Regions from separate parts of the Alteromonas sp. 38 genome, predicted to be linked through region 2. Evidence: predicted binding sites of a transcription regulator. Region 2 holds the regulator's gene; the other holds the start of a gene.

Region 1 (3,425 bases), 160 kb from region 2:
GGTGTGCTTTGGTACGATGAGTGAAATATTCATGAGAAATTAGCGAAAGTACAATGCGTTATAGCTTGTTATCTAAAATTAAGTACCAATAAAGACAGATAGAAAACGCCTAGTAATAAGACGTTTTACTTATTATTAAATTTTTAAATAAATTGGAGATACTCATGAGTGTATTAGTTGGTCGTCCAGCGCCGGATTTTACCGCGGCTGCAGTATTAGATTCAGGTGAAATAGTTGACTCATTTTCACTATCTGAAACCATTAAAGGTAAAAAAACGGTACTATTTTTCTATCCGCTAGATTTTACCTTTGTTTGCCCTTCTGAACTGATTGCTTTTGATAAGCGTTTTGAAGAATTCAAAAAGCGTGGCGTAGAAGTGATTGGTGTTTCTATCGATTCACAGTTTTCTCACAATGCATGGCGAAATACGCCAGTAAACGAAGGGGGTATTGGCCCAGTACAATACACCTTGGTGGCCGACGTAAAACATGAAATCTGCCAGGCGTATGATGTAGAGCACCCTGAAGATGGCGTGGCATTTCGTGGCTCTTTCCTGATTGATGAAGAAGGCCTTGTACGTCACCAAGTGATTAACGACCTTCCGCTAGGCCGCAACGTAGACGAAATGCTTCGTATGGTTGATGCGCTAGCATTCCATCAAGATCATGGCGAAGTTTGCCCTGCGGGTTGGACACAAGGTAAAGCTGGTATGGATGCATCACCGGAAGGCGTGGCTAAGTACCTTGCAGCAGAAGCTGACAAGTTATAATAATTAACGCTGTGCCGAACGCAACTATATTAAGTATGTAAAAAAACATGCTAAGCGTTTCGCAAATGCGTCTACCTAATACTAAAACAGCGCCATTCGGCGCTGTTTTTTATTTCTATCAAATCGATTTTGATGAAATGGGTTTGCCGCTAAGCCTCCATTTTAGATATTGCTTATCAGCAAGGCTGATCAGGATTGGCGGGTTGATCTGCCAAGGGCCAGCCGCCCAGTGCTTTATAGCGATTTACCATAAAGCAAAATAGCTCTGTGGTTTTTTGCGCATCATATAATGCGCTGTGGGCTTCTTTTTGATCAAACTCGATACCTGCCGCTCGGCAGGCTTTAACCAATACGGTTTGGCCTAATGTTAAACCTGCAAGGCTGGTGGTATCAAATGATACAAATGGGTGGAAAGGCGTGCGCTTAATGTTGCAGCGGGCTATGGCTGCGTTCACGAAACTTTGATCGAAGGTGGCGTTATGCGCCACAATCACCGAGCGCTGGCAATCCGCATCTTTTTGCGCTTTACGAATGCCTTTGCACAGTGACTTCATCGCTTCACTTTCTTCAATGGCTCCGCGCAGAGCACAGTGAGGGTCAATACCGTTAAACTCTAGCGCTGCGGGCTCTAAGTTGGCCCCTTCAAAAGGGTCGACATGGTAATGAAAAGTTTGGTCAGGATAAATTAGCCCATCTTCTTCCATTTTTACCGTGACGGCAGCGATTTCAAGTAAGGCGTCGGTTCCAGAATTAAAACCAGCGGTTTCGACGTCAATAACAACAGGAAAGTAGCCTCTAAAACGATGAGGAAGGGAATGGTGCAACTCAGACATAGTTTCTCTTAGCAGGTTTTTTGGTTACGTAACACGGCTGTATCAATATAAAAATGCTACGGAAAGTGGAGCGATTATGGCAAGGATAACACACGGTATCCAGCCTGAATTTCGTTGATGGACTAAATGACGGGCTATGGAAGCTGCAATTCAATGTATAATTGATGGAATAGAAGGCTAAACTTTTCTACACTAAGGACGATATATTCTGTAAGCGCCTTTTCGTTAGGTATGGTTTATCAGTTGAGTGGGTATAGTTGTGAAGCGTAAATTCGGTTTACTTATTCCGTTGTTTTTTACTACGGTCGCAAGCGGTGCTATGCGTCAGTATTCGGCTACGGTAGAAACGTCGAACTGGGAAGTGGTTGATGCATCGCGTTTGCAATGTACCTTGAACCATCCTTTACCAGGGTACGGCGATGCCATGTTTACTAGCGTGGCTTCAAAACGGCTTAATATGGAATTCGAGCTAGATATGCACTTATTGCCTAATCGCTTCGATGTGGCTGCTGTCTATTCTGTACCGCCAAAGTGGATGCCGGGTGTTGCGCCTAAAACTATCGCCGATATGACATTGCGAACGCAATATAATGGTGACCTTCCACAAGACGCCGCATGGACTATGTTAAGTGAACTTGAGAAAGGCTTCTGGCCCACCATTTATTATCAAGACTGGTACAACGAATACGATAAAGTGAGCGTTGCATTAAACGCCAGTAATTTCTCGTTGGTGTATCGAGACTTCGTTGAGTGTGTGTCTAATTTATTGCCTTATAATTTCGACGATATTGCCTACACGGTGTTGTCGTATCAGAAAAACAGTACCGAACTGACTAAGTATTCGCAAAAGCGCCTAACAATGATTGGGGAATACCTAAAAGAGGATAGTGACTTAGAGTTAGTTTTGCTTGATGGCTATACCGACAGTTATGGCGGGCGATGGAACAACGAACAACTATCTATACGCCGAGCCAATGAAGTAAAAAGCTACTTAACTACTATTGGTGTGCCCGATGACAGAATTCAACTTACGGGGCACGGCGAGAAGCGTCATATCGCGAATAACAATACCCGCGAATCAAGAGCACAAAATAGAAGGGTAGTGGTACGGTTATCTAAATCCTAGTGATTGACTCAGTGACTGAATTGAAAATTTATTTTGTGATTCGAATATAAAAAGCGGCTATTAGCCGCTTTTTTTGTGTGTTGTATAATAGCTTAATTTATTATTGCTACTCGCCTTGTGCCTCAAGCCACGCTTTGACTGGTGGCACATGGTCGGTAAATACGCCGTCTACGTTCACCACGTGTTTCAGGGTAGAGAGAAGCTGTTCTGCTGTCATGCCTGGCGGCAGAGCATCTTCACGAAAAGTGTATGGATGAATAACGAAACCTTCTGAATGGGCATGTTCAAGCCAAGGTGCCGGCACCAGTTTACCCGCTTTCATCGCTTGCGGATCTAGTAGTTGCCCTAACCAAGGGCCTAAACCATCGGCATATTTAGCTACTGCTTTCATGCCGGCTTCACTTTTTATCCAACCGTAGTCTGTGGTTGATTCCGCCCAGCTGTTCTCACCGATTAGCATGACCACTTTGCCCGCATAGTTTAGTTCGTTTCTAATGCGCTTTATTTCATTGAAGTCGAAACACTGCAAGTAACTGTTGGCGTTTTTACTGGCAAGATTAAAGCGAGTTAGGGAGGCAATTACAATTTGGCTTGCATCTACGCCTTGTTCGGTATGCCACGCTGGTGACTTTACTTCCGTATAAACCCCTACATCGGTTTCGAACTCTCGATTGAGTTGAGTGATAAGCTCGTAAT
Region 2 (3,425 bases):
TCTAGCCTGAATGAAAGTATTGATAAAAGCAGAGCTCCTCAGTCTGACGAATTGTCTCAGATTAAAGAAGAGTTGGCGTCACTACGAAATGTACTTCAATACCAAGTGGCCGATTTGATGGAAGCAAAAAGTCGTCGTCAGCAACCTGTACATCACTATTTGATTCAGCGTCTAACCGATATGGGACTGAGTCAATCACTGGCAGAGCAACTAATTAGTTACACGCCGTCGCATTACAACGAGCGTGACGCTTGGGTTTATCTTTTAAACCTATTGGCTAATCGCATTAATGTGACAGGTAACGATATACTTACGCAAAAGGGCGCAGTTGCGTTAGTGGGTCCTACCGGAACAGGTAAAACCACCACAGTCGCTAAATTAGCTGCTCGCTATGCACAGAAATATGGTGCTGACTCCGTTGCCATGATTACGATAGATACCTATCGTATTGCAGCGTTTGAGCAATTAGCCACATATGGAAAAATTATTGGCTGCACAGTGCGTAAAGCACAAAGTAGTGAAGAATTATCAGATTTATTGTTTCAATTACGCCATAAGAGACTAGTGTTAATTGATACGGCAGGCTTTAGTCAGCGAGATAGTCGATTAATTAAACAGATAAATCAATTTGATAACGGTCAAATGCAGCCAGTGAAAAAATACCTAGTAGCGCAAGCGAATACCCAATATGCTGCGTTACAACGTATTATAGATGCGTACGAAGGGGTGGAACTTAGCGGTTGTATCTTTACAAAGCTTGATGAGTGCTACTCTCTAGGCGAAGTGCTTAGCGCAGCGGTGGAGTACCAGTTACCTGTCAGTTATGTAACAGATGGACAGAAAGTTCCTGAAGACATTAAGATTGCAGAAGCAAAATCTTTAGTATCTGCTGCTGCAAAGCTTTATAAAAAGTACGGTTTGAATCATACTACTAGTAACAATGTGGTTAAAACAGCACGAGCAGTATGATTGATGATCAAGCGAGTAGCTTACGAAAAATGAAGCAATCACGATTAATCAAAGTTATCGCCGTCACCGGAGGTAAAGGTGGCGTTGGTAAAACAAATATTACGCTAAACACGGCTATTGCTATGGCAAAGCAGGGAAAGCGGGTAATGGTATTGGATGCAGACTTAGGTCTGGCCAATGTGGATGTAATGCTAGGATTGCGAGTAGAGAAAAACCTCTCCCACGTATTATCTGGTGAGTGTACCTTGGACGATGTTCTCGTTACGGGCCCTCACGGTATAAAAATAGCACCAGCCACATCAGGTTCTCAATCAATGGCAGAGCTATCACCAACGCAGCATGCAGGGCTTATTAGAGCTTTCAGCGAATTGCGTTCGCCCATTGATGTGCTTATCGTCGATACCGCAGCAGGTATCTCCGATATGGTGCTAAGTTTCTCCAAAGCCTCTCAAGATATTATGGTGGTAGTGTGCGATGAGCCTACTTCACTCACCGATGCCTATGCGTTAATTAAAATTCTTAACAGAGAGCACGGTGTCTTTCGCTTCAAAGTGGTCGCCAATATGGTCCGCGATGTTAGAGAAGGGCAGGAACTCTTCAGCAAACTATCGAAAGTAACAGGGCGATTTTTGGATGTTGCGCTAGAATTGGTGGCAACGGTTCCTTTTGACGAGAACATACGACGAGCGGTACGTAAGCAAACGTCAATTGTAGATGCTTATCCAAGTTCTCCTGCGGCAGTGGCGATTAGCCAGCTAGCAGCCAAAGCAGCATCTTGGCCTATTCCTGCGCAACCAGGAGGTCACTTAGAGTTTTTTATTGAACAACTAATAGCAGATAAAGCAGTAGGAAGTCAGCGTTGAATAGCAAAGCAGCCGCTTATCAACAGCAAACGGACAAGTCACAGTTAGTTGAGCGTCACGCTTCGCTGGTGAAGCGAATAGCACACCACTTAATGGCGAGACTGCCAGCCAGTGTACTTGTCGACGATTTAATCCAATCCGGTATGATTGGACTGCTAGAAGCTGCACGAAATTTTGACGGTTCCAAAGGCGCAAGCTTCGAAACCTTTGCGGGTATACGTATTCGTGGCGCGATGCTTGATGAAATCAGAAAAGGTGATTGGACACCTCGTTCCGTGCACAAAAACGGACGAGCCATTACCGAAGCAATCTCTCAAGTTGAAGGTGAAACTGGTCGTGACGCGCGAGATGTTGATATTGCAGCTAAAATGAATGTAAGCATGCAAGATTATCATCAAATGCTTAACGAAGTGAATGCCGGTAAATTGGTGGGGATCGAAGATTTAGGGGTTTCTGAAGATGTTATTTCTACAGAAAAAAACCGAGGTAGCGACGCGCCGTTAGAAGATTTGATGCAAGGGGCTTTCCAAAAAGCGCTAGCACATGCTATTACTACATTACCCGAACGGGAAGCGATTGTACTTTCTTTATACTATGATGAAGAACTGAACCTTAGAGAAATTGGCGAAGTTCTTGATGTTAGTGAATCGCGAGTGAGCCAAATTCATAGTCAGGCCATGTTAAAACTCAAATCACGAATGAAATCGTGGCAAGTTGACGAAGAATAGAAATTAATAACAATTAACCCCTCATTGGAGGCTATTTTGGATAAAAGTATGAAAATTCTCGTGGTTGACGATTTTTCTACCATGAGACGTATCATAAAGAACCTGCTAAAAGATTTGGGTTTTGCCAATATCCAGGAAGCGGACGACGGTAACACCGCGCTACCTATGCTACAACAAGGTGATTTTGACTTTGTTGTAACAGATTGGAATATGCCAGGTATGCAAGGTATCGATTTATTACGCGCTATACGTGCAGATGATAAGTTGAAACACCTACCGGTTCTTATGGTGACAGCAGAAGCGAAGAAAGAACAAATCGTTGCCGCAGCGCAAGCTGGTGTGAATGGTTATGTTGTTAAACCTTTCACTGCCGCTACGTTGAAAGAAAAATTAGATAAAATCTTCGAACGTTTAGGTTGATCCAGACGCTCACCAGAGAAATGAGGTTTACTGGATGTCGACAAATGAAAGTGTCTCTATAACGCTCGAAGAAGCCAAAAAATTGGTAGCGTATCTTGAAGAGGGCGATAACGCATCAGCGAACGCTGTCTTAGAAGCTGTTTCGATGAAAGAGTCCATTGAGCTCTTTGCTGAAGTTGGTAAATTAACGCGTCAACTTCATGACTCGTTAAATAACTTCCAAATCGATGAACGTATTAAAAATTTAACCGTTGATGACATTCCTGATGCGCAAACGCGACTCATGTACGTTATCGAAGAAACGGAAAAAGCTGCCAATACCACCATGGATGCAGTTGAAGAGAGTATGCCAATTGCTGAAGTGCTCTCTACCCGCATCGAGAAAATCATGCCGGAGTGGAAAAAACTGATGAATCGTCAACTTGAGTTGGGTGAATTCAAAGTT

Evidence for each region. Region 2 encodes FliA, which starts transcription of late flagellar genes. Its sites were predicted from a motif close to CTAAAGNTNNNNNNNNNNNNGCCGATA; they were not measured.
Region 1: the regulator FliA is predicted to act here: its motif matches at 1,781-1,807, upstream of FLAVO9R_RS05785 (flagellar protein MotY).

What each region holds. Positions count from the first base shown of each region.
Region 1 is NZ_LR733300.1:1,353,303-1,356,727, forward strand. Features, by position in the region: gene FLAVO9R_RS05775 (peroxiredoxin) at 165-770, shown strand; gene rnt (ribonuclease T) at 947-1,603, opposite strand; gene FLAVO9R_RS05785 (flagellar protein MotY) at 1,923-2,729, shown strand; gene glpQ (glycerophosphodiester phosphodiesterase) at 2,836-3,425, opposite strand, start outside.
Region 2 is NZ_LR733300.1:1,192,924-1,196,348, forward strand. Features, by position in the region: gene flhF (flagellar biosynthesis protein FlhF) at 1-969, shown strand, start outside; gene FLAVO9R_RS05095 (MinD/ParA family protein) at 966-1,832, shown strand; gene FLAVO9R_RS05100 (RNA polymerase sigma factor FliA) at 1,829-2,560, shown strand; gene cheY (chemotaxis response regulator CheY) at 2,597-2,980, shown strand; gene FLAVO9R_RS05110 (protein phosphatase CheZ) at 3,015-3,425, shown strand, end outside.